3 linked regions of the Promicromonospora sp. Populi genome follow. The protein of the gene in region 1 binds, or shares a complex with, the protein of each later gene. Links are inferred from orthologs where the notes say so. Each region holds a gene or a part of one and is shown in the gene's direction. Other genes may lie near its edges.

Region 1 (7,828 bases):
TACGCGTCCTTGAACACCTTGACCTTCGGGATGTCGGGGAACGTGTAGAAGGCCAGCCCGTCCTCGTCCAGGCCGTAGTGCTGCTTCATCATGCGCTTGACGATCTGGCCGCCCGACAGGTCGCCGAGGTAACGCGTGTACGAGTGCGCCGCGTAGTGCGGCAGGCTGCCGCCGATCTCACGCATGCGGTCCGCGTACAGGTGCGTCGCGGGCAGGATCCGGATCTCCTCGCGCCATGCGGGTCCGTACAGGAAGGCCAGGTCGCGCTCGATGGCTGGGACACGCGTGAGCTCGTTGAAGACGAGCCCGGCGCCACGCTCGTCGTCGCGAACGGCAGCGCTCGCCTCTTCGAGCGCCTCGTAGACCACGAGGAGCTGAGCCGAGAGGTCGGCGTAGGCGGCCCTGGTCAGCGCGCCGGCCATCAGCTCCTCGATGAACTGTTCGGAGTTGGCGGCGTTGTGCTCGTCGCGCGTGCTCTGACGCAGCAGGGCGGACAGTGGGACGGGGACGTCGTGCTCGACGGGCAGGCTCACTCAGGTCTCCTCCGACGCGGCGCTGAACATGCTGACAAAGTGTCAGCACGTCGCGATCATAGCAACGAAAGTAAGGCCAACCTAACCTCGTGTCGAGGGTCTGGGGTAGGTTCGCGCACCGCGAAACCGGCGGGTCAGTCGGGAGGCCGCGCGAAATCGCCAGGTCACATAGGCGGCAAGTTCGGAACCGGCCCGAAACGACACCCAAGGACGGGTGAAACACGGCGCTGTTTGACTCCAGCAGGTCGTCGCGGCCATCTGCTGTCGCGGCAGCGAAGGAGTGAGGTTTCCTTGGGAGCGTTGCTGCAGGTCAGAGGAATAAAGGCCGAGTTCGGATCGGACGCCGGCGCTGTCGTAGCGGTCGACGAGGTGAGCTTCGACCTGAACCGCGGCGAGACCATCTGCCTCGTCGGGGAGTCTGGCAGCGGCAAGTCGGTCACCGCGCTGTCGATCATGGGCCTCCTCCCGCGAAATGGCCGCGTGTCCGACGGCGAGATCGTCTTCGAGGGTCACAACCTCCTCGACCTGACCGAGCCGGAGCTGCGCCAGCGACGTGGCAACTCGCTCGCCATGATCTTCCAGGAGCCGATGACGTCGCTGAACCCGGTGCTGACCATCGGCGACCAGCTGACCGAGACCCTGCTGCTGCACCTCGGGATCTCCCGCCGGGAGGCCGCGGAGCGCGCCGTCGAGCTGCTGGAGCTGGTGGGTGTGCCGCGCGCGGGGCAGATCGTCAAGGACTTCCCGCACCGGCTGTCGGGCGGCATGCGCCAGCGCGTCATGATCGCCATGGCGCTGAGCTGCTCGCCCGTGCTCCTGGTGGCCGACGAGCCCACCACCGCCCTGGACGTCACTATCCAGGCCCAGATCCTGACGCTGATGAAGAAGCTGGCCGAGGCCTCGCAGACCGCGACGATCCTCATCACGCACGACCTCGGTGTCGTCGCGGAGATGGCGGACAAGGTGGCAGTGATGTACGCGGGCCAGGTCGTGGAGGAGGCCGACGTCTTCGAGCTCTTCGACCACCCCAGGCACCCGTACACGGTCGGCCTGATGAAGTCGATCCCGCATCTCGGCGCCGACGACGACGTTCGGCTCGAATCGATCCCAGGCTCCGTGCCGTCGCCGTCGAACATGCCGAGCGGCTGCCGGTTCCAGGACCGCTGCCCGTCGGTGATGGACCGGTGCCGTGCGGAACGGCCCGAGCTGCTGGAGACGAGCGCGCAGCGAAAGCACCTGGTCCGGTGCTTCCTCTACGCGGACGAGCACGCGGCGGTTAGCGGTACGACGACGGCGGTGACCCCGTGACCGTCACTGACCTGACCAGCCGCAAGGCGCGCGAGCGGGCCGGGGTGCCCGACGGGCAGCCACTCCTGAGCGTGCAGGACCTCAAGCTGCACTACCCGATCCGGGGCGGCGTCGTCTCCCGGCAGACCGGCGCGGTGCGCGCCGTCGACGGCGTCAGCTTCGACGTGTTTCCCGGCGAGACCCTCGGCATCGTCGGGGAGTCCGGCTGCGGCAAGTCCACCACTGGCCGGGCGATCATCCGGCTCGAGAACCCGACAGCGGGCGCCGTCGTCTTCGGCGGCCGCGACCTGGCGGGCCTGAACACCCGCGAGCTCCGGCGCGCGCGCCTCGACCTGCAGATGGTGTTCCAGGATCCGTACTCCTCACTCAACCCGCAGAAGCGGATCGGCGACGTCCTCGCCGAGCCGCTCGTCGCCCATGGCCGAGCCTCGCGCAAGGAGGCGGGCAGGCGCGTCACGGAGATGCTCGAGCGAGTGGGCCTGTCGGCCCAGTTCAAGGGCCGGTACCCCCACGAGCTGTCCGGCGGCCAGCGGCAGCGGGTCGGCATCGCCCGGGCGCTCATGCTCGACCCGACCCTGCTGGTCCTTGACGAACCCGTCTCCGCGCTCGACGTCTCCATCCAGGCCCAGGTGCTCAACCTCCTGCGGGACCTGCAGGCGGAGCTCGGCCTCACCTACGTCTTCATCTCCCACGGCCTGGGCGCCGTGCGCTACATCAGCGACCGGATAGTCGTGATGTACCTGGGCAAGGTCATGGAGGTCGCGACGACGGCGGAGCTGTTCGCCGGCCCGCGCCACCCGTACACGGAGATCCTGCTGGAGGCCTACCCGGCGCCCAACCCGCACCTGCGGGACAAGCCGCGCACCGTCGTCGAGGGCGACGTGCCGAATGCGGCCGCGCCGCCGTCGGGCTGCGTCTTCCACACGCGGTGCCCGTTCGCGCAGGAGAAGTGCCGGACCGAAGAACCCCGGCTCGGGGGCGGCGGGCAGACGGGCGGGCACGCCTTCGCGTGCCACTTCCCGCTCGACGTCGCCCGGGAGGGCGCGTGACCACCTACATCATCCGGCGGATCCTGATCTCGATCCCGGTCCTGCTGGGCGTCACGATCCTCGACTTCTTCATCATCCAGCTCGCGCCCGGCAGCCCGGCCGACCTCTACCTCGCTGCCGACGCCTCACCCGACTACGTCGAACGTGTCGAGGCCTCGCTGGGCCTGGACCAACCGATCATGGTCCAGTACGTCAACTGGCTCGGCCAGCTCCTGCGCGGCGACCTCGGCCTTTCCTACGTCTCCCGCACCCCGGTCGCCGAGGTCATCGGAGAGCGGATCTACCCGACCGTCCTCCTGATGGGCGCGGCCATGGTGGTGGCCTACGCGGCGGCCATCCCGCTGGGCATCCTCGCCGCCAAGCGCAAGGGCACCTGGGCCGACTACACGGTGGTCGGCGGCGCGTTCTTCGGCGTCTCCGTGCCGAACTTCTTCCTCGGCCTCGGCCTGATCTACATCTTCTCCCTGCAGCTCGGCTGGCTGCCCACCGGGAACATGGCCACGATCGGCGGCGACACCGGGCTGTGGGACAGCCTGCTCCACCTGATCCTGCCGGTCACGGTCCTGGCGACGGCGATCGCCGGGAACATGGTCCGCTACGTGCGGTCCTCGATGGTCGACGCCTTCTCCGAGGACTACATCCGCACCGCGCACGCCAAAGGGCTCGCACCCGGCGTCGTCACCCGCAAACATGCCCTCCGCAACGCGCTGATCCCACTCGTCACCGTGCTCACCATCGACCTCGGCGGCCTGCTGGGCGGCGCGATCGTCACCGAGCAGATCTTCCAGTGGCCCGGCCTGGGGATGCTCACCATCCAGGCCATCTCGTCCCGTGACTACTCCGTGCTGATGGGCATCAACCTCATCGCGGCGCTCGCGGTCTTCGCGGCGAACCTCCTCGCCGACATCTTCTACGCCGTCGTCGACCCGCGGATCGAGTACACATGAGCGACCCCACGACCCTGACGAGCCCGTCGGCCCAGACGGCGGCCGCCCGCGCCGTCGTCGCGAGCCTCGGGAAGGAGGAGTCCTACCTGCGGACCGTGGTCCGCAGGTTCTTCCACCACCGCCTGGCCGGCGTCGGGCTGTTCGTCTTCGTGGTGATGATCCTCGTCGCGATCCTCGCCCCGCTGCTCGCGCCGCACGACCCGAACCAGATCTTCGACCAGTTCCAGGCCGCGCCGTCGTCTGCCCACCTGCTCGGGACCGACCCCGTGGGGCGCGACGTGCTCAGCCGGCTGATCTACGGCACGCGCGTATCGATCACGGTGAGCGTCGGCGCGGTCACGGTGTACGTGGTCATCGGCGTCTGCCTCGGCCTGGCGGCCGGGTACTACGGCAAGGTGGTCGACGCCGTGCTGATGCGCGTCGCCGACGTCTTCATGTCGTTCCCGTACTTCATGGTCATCCTGATCCTGGTGGCCGTCATCGGCCCGAGCCTGACGAACATCACGCTCGCGATCGGCCTCCTCGGCTGGCCGATGATCTCGCGCCTGGTGCGCGGCTCGGTGCTGTCGATCAAGAACCAGGACTACGTCAAGGCGGGCATCTCGCTCGGCTACAGCACGCCGAAGATCCTGTTCCAGCACATCCTCCCGAACGCGCTCTCGCCGATCATCGTCAACGCCACGTTCGGGATCGCGAACGCGATCATCCTCGAGTCCGGCCTGAGCTTCCTCGGCCTGGGCGTGCGCCCGCCCGCCGCGTCCTGGGGAAACATGCTCAGCGACGCCCAGTCGATCACCGTGACGACCAGCCAGCCGTGGCTGTGGCTACCGCCCGGCATCGCGATCTTCGTGACCGTGCTCGCCATCAACTTCGTCGGGGACGGCCTACGGGACGCGCTGGAGTCGCGCGAGACCAAGGCCCATCGTTAGGGACACCCGAGCACACCCGAGCACACCCGTGCTCATCGAGACTGAGGGAGACAACCGTGGGCTTCGTCGACGACGCCGCACTCATCCATGACGACCTGGTCGCCCTGCGGCGGCGGATCCACCAGCACCCCGAGCTCGGCCTGCACCTGCCGCTCACGCAGGCCGCGGTCCTCGAGGCGCTGGACGGCCTGCCGCTGGAGATCACCACCGGCAAGGGCCTCAGCTCCGTCGTCGCCGTGCTCCGCGGGGACCTCCCGGTGCCGGCAGGGCAGGTGCGGACCGTGCTGCTGCGTGGCGACATGGACGGCCTGCCCATCGTGGAGGACTCGGGGGAGCCGTTCGCCTCGACCACCGGCACCATGCACGCGTGCGGTCACGACCTGCACGTCGCCGGCCTCGTCGGCGCCGCGCGGCTGCTGAGTGCCCGGAAGGCCGAGCTCGCGGGCAACGTCGTCTTCATGTTCCAGCCCGCCGAGGAGGGTCCGGGCGGTGCGCTGCCCATGATCGAGGAGGGTCTCCTGGACGCGGCCGGCACGCCCGTCGACGCCGCGTTCGGCATCCACGTCTCCGGCCTGGAGGACAAGGGCCTCTTCCACACCAAGCCCGGCACCTCCATGGCCGGCGCGAACGTCCTGCGCGTGACCATCCACGGCAAGGGCGGCCACGGCTCGTCCCCGTGGAAGTCGGTCGACCCCATACCGGTCGCGGCCGAGATCGTTGGCGCGTTCCAGTCCTACGTGACACGCCGGCACAGCGTGTTCGACCCGATTGTCATCACCGTCGGCCAGCTGCACGCGGGTACCGCGTTCAACATCATCCCGTCCACCGCCGAGATCGCGGCGTCCGTCCGCACCCTCTCGCGCGAGTCGTTCGAACAGGTATCGGTCGAGCTCCCGGCGCTGGTCCACAACATCGCCGCCGCGCACGGCTGCACCGCCGACGCCGACTTCCAGCAGCTCTACCCGGTGACCGTCAACGACCCGGAGATGTGGGACCACGCCAAGGACGTGCTCGCCGGCCTGTACGGCGCGGACCGGGTGGCCGAACGGCCCGACCCGATCATGGGCTCCGAGGACTTCTCCTACGTGCTCGAACGCGTCCCGGGCTGCTTCATCCACCTGGGCGCCCGCCCGGACGACGTCGCGGAAGAAGGCGCGCCGTCGAACCACTCGGCCAAGGTCCGGTTCGACGACTCCGTGCTCGGCGAGCAGGCGGCGGCGCTCGCGGAGCTCGCCGTATCGACCCTGGCAAATCCAGCACGATGAAAGAAGGAACGACGTGACACGTTCGACGATCCGGACCAGGCCCGTGCTCAGGCCCGTGCTCGCCCCTGTGCTCGCCTCTGTGCTCGCCTCCATGACAGCGCTCGCGCTGGCCGCCTGCGGCGGCGGCTTCTCCTCGGAGCAGGCGGACGACGGCGGTGGCTCGACCGACGGCGGGGCCGACGGCGAGACGCTCATCATCGGGAACATCAACCCGGTGGCGAGCTTCAACCCCATCAACCAGACGGACGTCGGCGGCCAGTGGGCCAACGAGTTCGTCCTCGACTCCCTGCTCGACCAGCCCGAGCTGCTCGAGTTCACGCCCGAGCTGGCTACGTCGTTCGAGACCGAGGACAACCAGACCTACACGGTGACCCTCAACCCGGATGCGACCTGGTCCGACGGCGAGCCCGTCACGTCGGCCGACGTCGCGTTCACCCTGAACCTCATCGCCAACCCGGACTCGCTCACGGCGCTGGGCACCAGCATCTCCTCGCTCGAAGGCGTCGACCCCGTCACGGGCAAGCTGCCGGCGGGGGAGACCGAGATCCCCGGCGTGACCGTCGTCGACGAGCAGACCATCGAGCTGCGCACCGCGCAGCCCGTGGACCCGAACTACATCTACGAGATCATCGGCAGCCGGCTGCTCATCCTCCCGGCGCACCACCTGGCGGACATCCCGCCGGCGGAGTTCGGCGAGAGCGAGTTCGCCCAGCTCCCGGACGTCACGTCGGGCCCGTACACGTTTGCGAGCTACACCGACGACGTCTCCATCGAGTATGCGGCCCGCACCGACTACTACGAGGGGACGCCGGAGATTCCGAACGTGGCCGTGCGCATCATGCCCGCCGCGAACCTCGCCGGTGACCTGCAGGCGGGGGCCATCCACATGAACTCCGGCGGCGGGATCGGCAACATCCCGGTCCAGGACCTGGCCACCGTCGAGGGCCTGGACAACGTCACCACCCGGCTCGACCCGACCCTCGGTGTGCAGTTCATCGAGTTCAACACCGAGACCGTCCCGGAGGTCGAGGTGCGCGAGGCGATGGCCCACGCCATCAACCGCGAGCAGATCGTCGACCAGCTCCTGCAGGGCAACGGGGAGATCGTCGACGGCCCGTACACGAGCCAGAGCCCGTACCTGGACACCGACCTCGAGCAGATCACCTACGACCCGGACCTCGCACGCGAGCTCCTCGAGGGCACGGACTTCGACGAGGAGACCACGCTCCGTTTTGTGGTCCCGACGGGCAACGCGATCCGGGAGCAGTCCGCCGACATCATCCTGCAGAACCTCGAAGCGGTCGGTTTCACGGTCGAGCAGACGAACGTGGACTTCCCGACGCTGCTGACCATGGCGGACGACGGCGACTACGACATGCTGCTGATCGGCAACACGTTCAACATCGACCCCGACGTGACGTTCATGTACGGCTCGCAGGGCTCCAGCAACTACACGGGCTACTCGAGCGACGTCGCGGACGAGCTGCTGGCCGAGGGCAAGAGCGAGCCCGACACGGCGGCCCGCGAGGAGATCTACGCCGAGCTCCAGGCGGTGCTGCAGGAGGACCTGCCGCAGCTCGGGCTCTACTCCGACAGCGCCGCGTCCGTCGTGAGCAACGACGTGGCCGTGGGCGGGGCGGCGCCGTTCTGGCGGGGGACGCTCGCGAACCTGCCGTTGTGGTCGTTCGGGGCCCAGTAGCCCTGGGCTCCCCTCAGAGGTGCGCTTCTACCCAGTGATTGGGCCGGTATTCCCGCGATTTCCGGGCATAATCGCTGGGTAGAAGCGCACCAACATGC
Region 2 (2,923 bases), 650 kb from region 1 along the record:
CTGGTCGCCCCCGCCGACGTCGACGCACTCGCGACGGCCGGCTACCAGATCCTGGACCGTGAGCCCTTCAACATCCTGTACCTGGGCATGAACCAGGCGCAGGCGCCGCTGGACGACCCGCTGGTGCGCCAGGCGATCGCCCACGCGATCGACAAGGAGGCGCTGGTCCAGGCCGCGCTCCCCGAGGGCACCGAGGTCGCCACGCAGTTCGTCCCGTCGATCGTGTCGGGCTACAGCGAGGACGTCGCCACGTACGAGTACGACCAGGACCTCGCGCGTGAGCTCCTGGCCGAGGCCGGGCAGGAGAACCTCGAGCTCGAGTTCAACTACCCGACCGACGTCTCGCGGCCGTACATGCCGGACGCGGCGGCGATCTACGAGGCCATCTCGGCCGACCTGGAGGAGGTCGGCATCACGGTGACGGCAACGCCGGAGCCGTGGAGCCCCACCTACCTCGACACCATCCAGGGCAGCGCGAACCACGGGCTGCACCTGCTGGGCTGGACGGGTGACTACAACGACACCTACAACTTCATCGGCACGTTCTTCGGCGCCGAGTCGTCCGAGTGGGGCTTCAACGACCCGGACCTCTTCCAGAGCCTGAGCGACGCCCGCTACGCGCCGGTCGCCGACCAGGAGGCGCTGTACCAGGCTGCGAACGAGGCAGTGATGGACTTCCTGCCGGGTGTGCCGCTGGCCAGCCCCGTGCCGTCGCTCGCGTTCACCGAGCAGGTCCAGGGTTACCCGGTCTCGCCGGTGCAGGACGAGGTCTACAACGTCATCACGTTCACCGAGTAGGAGAACGAAGATGACATACCTAGGGTGCATCACGCCTTAGGGTGAACTGCTCAGGTCGGGGCGCGGCGCCTGCCGCGCCCCGACCGTTGTCCGTCACATCAAGAACTTTACGAGGATAGGTATGCTCCGCCTCATCGTGCAGCGGTTGCTGCTCTTGATACCGCTGCTGCTAGGGCTGTCGGTGCTGTTGTTCGCATGGGTCCGGGCCTTGCCCGGCGGCCCCGCCACTGCCCTGCTGGGCGAGCGCGCCACACCCGAGGCCGTCGCCAGGATCAACACCCTGTACGGGTTCGACCAGCCGTTGCACATCCAGTACTTCAGGTACCTGGGCCGCCTGCTGACCGGAGACTTCGGTGTCTCCACGCGGACCGGACGCCCGGTGCTGGACGAGTTCATGACGCGGTTCCCCGCGACGATCGAGCTGACCGTGGTGGCGCTGATCATCGCGATCGGCATCGGCATCCCGCTGGGTTACATCGCGGCCCGTCGCGCCGGCTCGTTCATCGACCACTCGTCGGTGGTCGTGTCGCTGATCGGCGTGACCGTGCCGGTGTTCTTCCTCGCGTTCATCCTGAAGTACGTGTTCGCCGTGGAGCTGGGCTGGTTCCCCTCCACCGGGCGCCTGGATCCAACGATGGTCGCCACCCATCCGACAAACTTCTACGTCCTGGACGGCCTGCTCACCGGTGAGTGGGACGCGGCCTGGGACGCACTGGTGCACCTGATCCTGCCCGGCATCGCGCTCGGCACCATCCCGCTCGCGATCGTGGCGCGCATGACGCGCGCCGCCGTGTCCGAGGTGCAGAACGCGGACTACGTCCGCACCGCCCGCGCCAAGGGCATCAAGGCGGCCCGGCTGCGCGGTGAGCACATCCTGCGCAACTCGATGCTCCCGGTGCTGACGACTATCGGCCTGCAGGTGGGCCTGCTGCTCTCAGGAGCGGTGCTCACCGAGACCGTGTTCGCGTTCGCCGGCATCGGCTCGTTCCTCGCCGAGGCCGTGTTCAACGCCGACTACCCGGTGATGCAGGGCTTCGTCCTGATGATCGCGATCGTGTACGCCCTCGTGAACCTGCTCGTCGACGTCTCGTACGGGCTGATCGACCCCCGGCTGAGGAGGCAGCAATGAGCGCAGGAGAGCTTCCCGTGACCGGAGGCGCGGCCGCCGAGCCGCTCCACACCAGCATCCACGGTGACGGCCCGGACGGACCCGACCGTGCCGGTGAGGGCGTCTGGGCGCGAGCCTGGCGCACGCTGCGCAAGAACCCCGTGGCGATCGCCGGGTTCGTCATCGTCGCGGCCTTCGTCCTGGTGGCGCTGCTCGCGCCGCTGCTCGCCCCGTACGGCCCCAGCGAGCTGCCGGGCCGCGCCGACGTGCGCCCGACGATGATCCCCGGACCGTCGTCCGACTACCTGCTCGGCCTGGACCGCTACGGCGGCGACGTGCTGAGCAAGCTGATCTGGGGTGCGCGGGCCTCGCTCCTGGTCGGTGTCCTGTCCACGCTGTTCGGCCTCGCCGGCGGTATGGCGCTGGGCCTGCTCGCGGGCTGGTTCGGCAAGTGGGTCGACTTCGCCGCGATGCGCCTCGTGGATCTCATGCTGTCCGTGCCGTCGCTGCTCCTGGCCGTGTCGATCGCCGCGATCGCGGGCCAGTCGTCGATGTCGGTGATCATCGCCATCGGTGTGGTGCAGATCCCGATCTTCGCCCGGCTGCTGCGCGGCTCGATGCTCGCGCAGCGCGGCCAGGACTACGTGCTGGCCGCGTCAGCGCTGGGCCTGAGCCGGCGCTCGGTGACGATGAGCCACGTGCTGCCCAACAGCGTCGGCCCCGTCATCGTGCAGGCCACGCTGACCCTGGCGACTGCCGTCATCGAGGCCGCCGCGCTCTCCTTCCTGGGCCTGGGCGGCGGCGAGCCGTCCACGGCCGAGTGGGGTCGCATGCTGACGGCCGCGCAGCAGGAGCTGGCGGTCGCACCGCGGCTCGCGATCCTGCCCGGTATCTGCATCGCCGTGACGGCCCTCGGCTTCACCCTCGTGGGCGAGAGCCTGCGCGAGGCCCTCGACCCCCGGAACAGGACCCGACGATGAGCGACACCCCTGACAAGAAGACTCCCGACGACGTCGT
Region 3 (2,906 bases), 650 kb from region 1 along the record:
CCGCGAACGGCAGCGCCCGCGCATCCGCCTGGACCAGGGGTACGACGACGCCGGTGGCGCCGTCGAGGCGAGTGGCGCCCGCCAGCATGCCCGCCGAGTAGTCGGTGGCGACCGCTCGGGCGCCGCGGGAGACCAGCCAGCGCGAGCAGTGCGCGGCTCCGGCCCCGACCTCCAGGACGTCCCGCCCGGCGACGTCGCCCAGCAGGCCCGCCTCCGCCTCGGTGAGCCCCTCCGGGCCCCAGCGGAACCCGGCGTCGCCGAGGAAGTCCCGATGCTCGTCGAGGTACTCGCCGGCGTTGGCGTCCCACCAGCTGCGGGCCGCGCCGCCGTCGTCCGGCAGGTCGCGGTAGCCGAAGGACACGGGCTCGTCGTTGCTCACGGAGCCATCATCCACGCCCGCACGGCTGGGTGAACTACCCGCCACTTACCACAGTCCTGGCGGTAACGAAAGGGTCACGATTGGATTGCGAGTGGAGGAGCGAAATACGGAAGCAACGAAAGGGCTCCTAAGGTCAGCCCAAACGTCTGCGCGCCGTCGTGCCCGAACCCGGGACCCGCCGGTGCGCCCGAGGAAGGAGAGTGCCATGCGTCGACGCGCTACGCGCCTCGCGGGCGGCGTCACCTTGGTGACCGCGCTCGCAGTAGCGCTGAGTGGTTGTGTCGCGAGCGAGCGGGACCCCGAGGGTAGTGGGGGGGACGCCAAGACCACGTTCGTGTTCGCCGCCTCCGCCGACCCCGGCTCGCTCGACCCGGCGTTCGCCAGTGACGGCGAGTCGTTCCGGGTCGCACGCCAGATCTTCGAGGGCCTCGTCGGTGTCGAGCCCGGCACCGCCGACCCCGCTCCGCTGCTCGCGGAGAGCTGGGACATCAGCGAGGACGGCCTGGAGTACACCTTCCACCTCAAGGAGGGCGTCACGTTCCACGACGACACGCCCTTCGACGCCGAGGCCGTGTGCTTCAACTTCGACCGCTGGGCCAGCTGGACCGGCCTGGCCGCGTCGGAGTCGCTGTCGTACTACTACACGCACGTGTTCGGTGGTCAGGGCGAGAACGGCAAGTACGAGTCCTGCGCGGCCTCCGACGCCGCAACGGCCGTCGTGACGCTGCGGAGCCCGCTGCCCGAGCTCGTGCCGGCGCTCTCGCTGCCGTCGTTCTCGATCCAGTCGCCCACGGCGCTGGAGGAGTTCGGCGCTGACGAGATCGGTGGCGCCGAGGACGCGCCCGAGCTCTCCGAGTACGCCATGGGGCACCCGGTCGGGACCGGCCCGTACACGTTCGAGTCGTGGAACACCGGCGAGTCGATCAACCTCAGCGCGTACGACGACTACTGGGGCGAGTTCGGCGACGTCCAGGAGATCGTCTTCACGGTGATCGCCGAGCCCACCGCGCGCCGCCAGGCGCTCGAGGCCGGCGACATCGACGGTTACGACCTGGTCGCCCCCGCCGACGTCGACGCACTCGCGACGGCCGGCTACCAGATCCTGGACCGTGAGCCCTTCAACATCCTGTACCTGGGCATGAACCAGGCGCAGGCGCCGCTGGACGACCCGCTGGTGCGCCAGGCGATCGCCCACGCGATCGACAAGGAGGCGCTGGTCCAGGCCGCGCTCCCCGAGGGCACCGAGGTCGCCACGCAGTTCGTCCCGTCGATCGTGTCGGGCTACAGCGAGGACGTCGCCACGTACGAGTACGACCAGGACCTCGCGCGTGAGCTCCTGGCCGAGGCCGGGCAGGAGAACCTCGAGCTCGAGTTCAACTACCCGACCGACGTCTCGCGGCCGTACATGCCGGACGCGGCGGCGATCTACGAGGCCATCTCGGCCGACCTGGAGGAGGTCGGCATCACGGTGACGGCAACGCCGGAGCCGTGGAGCCCCACCTACCTCGACACCATCCAGGGCAGCGCGAACCACGGGCTGCACCTGCTGGGCTGGACGGGTGACTACAACGACACCTACAACTTCATCGGCACGTTCTTCGGCGCCGAGTCGTCCGAGTGGGGCTTCAACGACCCGGACCTCTTCCAGAGCCTGAGCGACGCCCGCTACGCGCCGGTCGCCGACCAGGAGGCGCTGTACCAGGCTGCGAACGAGGCAGTGATGGACTTCCTGCCGGGTGTGCCGCTGGCCAGCCCCGTGCCGTCGCTCGCGTTCACCGAGCAGGTCCAGGGTTACCCGGTCTCGCCGGTGCAGGACGAGGTCTACAACGTCATCACGTTCACCGAGTAGGAGAACGAAGATGACATACCTAGGGTGCATCACGCCTTAGGGTGAACTGCTCAGGTCGGGGCGCGGCGCCTGCCGCGCCCCGACCGTTGTCCGTCACATCAAGAACTTTACGAGGATAGGTATGCTCCGCCTCATCGTGCAGCGGTTGCTGCTCTTGATACCGCTGCTGCTAGGGCTGTCGGTGCTGTTGTTCGCATGGGTCCGGGCCTTGCCCGGCGGCCCCGCCACTGCCCTGCTGGGCGAGCGCGCCACACCCGAGGCCGTCGCCAGGATCAACACCCTGTACGGGTTCGACCAGCCGTTGCACATCCAGTACTTCAGGTACCTGGGCCGCCTGCTGACCGGAGACTTCGGTGTCTCCACGCGGACCGGACGCCCGGTGCTGGACGAGTTCATGACGCGGTTCCCCGCGACGATCGAGCTGACCGTGGTGGCGCTGATCATCGCGATCGGCATCGGCATCCCGCTGGGTTACATCGCGGCCCGTCGCGCCGGCTCGTTCATCGACCACTCGTCGGTGGTCGTGTCGCTGATCGGCGTGACCGTGCCGGTGTTCTTCCTCGCGTTCATCCTGAAGTACGTGTTCGCCGTGGAGCTGGGCTGGTTCCCCTCCACCGGGCGCCTGGATCCAACGATGGTCGCCACCCATCCGACAAACTTCTACGTCCTGGACGGCCT

The links. Proteins that work in one complex are often made in the same cells at the same time.
Region 2: the proteins of opp4C (region 1) and AB1046_RS06080 are in contact, whole or in part, in a cryo-EM structure (PDB 8Z1Y), measured with the Escherichia coli proteins. The link is inferred for Promicromonospora sp. Populi from one-to-one orthologs.
Region 3: the proteins of opp4C (region 1) and AB1046_RS06085 are in contact, whole or in part, in a cryo-EM structure (PDB 8Z1Y), measured with the Escherichia coli proteins. The link is inferred for Promicromonospora sp. Populi from one-to-one orthologs.

Annotation. Positions count from the first base shown.
Region 1 is NZ_CP163528.1:2,023,702-2,031,529, reverse strand. Bases 2,801-5,799 are described here. They hold opp4C (oligopeptide ABC transporter permease), read left to right. Parts: upstream 2,801-3,833; coding sequence 3,834-4,766; downstream 4,767-5,799. Other genes in these bases: AB1046_RS09160 (M20 family metallopeptidase), read left to right, coding at 4,823-5,799; AB1046_RS09170 (ABC transporter permease), read left to right, coding at 2,887-3,837; AB1046_RS09175 (ABC transporter ATP-binding protein), read left to right, coding at 2,801-2,890. Also shown: AB1046_RS09185 (heme oxygenase (biliverdin-producing)), read right to left, coding at 1-533; AB1046_RS09180 (ABC transporter ATP-binding protein), read left to right, coding at 825-1,841; more of AB1046_RS09175, read left to right, coding at 1,838-2,800; more of AB1046_RS09160, read left to right, coding at 5,800-6,031; AB1046_RS09155 (ABC transporter substrate-binding protein), read left to right, coding at 6,045-7,730. UniProt on the Escherichia coli protein: Part of the ABC transporter DppABCDF involved in dipeptide transport. Responsible for the translocation of the substrate across the membrane.
Region 2 is NZ_CP163528.1:1,370,872-1,373,794, reverse strand. It holds AB1046_RS06080 (ABC transporter permease), read left to right. Parts: upstream 1-919; coding sequence 920-1,927; downstream 1,928-2,923. Other genes in the region: AB1046_RS06070 (dipeptide ABC transporter ATP-binding protein), read left to right, coding at 2,883-2,923; AB1046_RS06075 (ABC transporter permease), read left to right, coding at 1,924-2,886; AB1046_RS06085 (ABC transporter substrate-binding protein), read left to right, coding at 1-798. UniProt on the Escherichia coli protein: Part of the ABC transporter DppABCDF involved in dipeptide transport. Responsible for the translocation of the substrate across the membrane.
Region 3 is NZ_CP163528.1:1,372,319-1,375,224, reverse strand. It holds AB1046_RS06085 (ABC transporter substrate-binding protein), read left to right. Parts: upstream 1-584; coding sequence 585-2,228; downstream 2,229-2,906. Other genes in the region: AB1046_RS06080 (ABC transporter permease), read left to right, coding at 2,350-2,906; AB1046_RS06090 (class I SAM-dependent methyltransferase), read right to left, coding at 1-379. UniProt on the Escherichia coli protein: Part of the ABC transporter DppABCDF involved in dipeptide transport. Binds dipeptides and accepts a wide range of side chains, including small neutral, bulky hydrophobic, and positively and negatively charged groups. Tripeptides are poor substrates.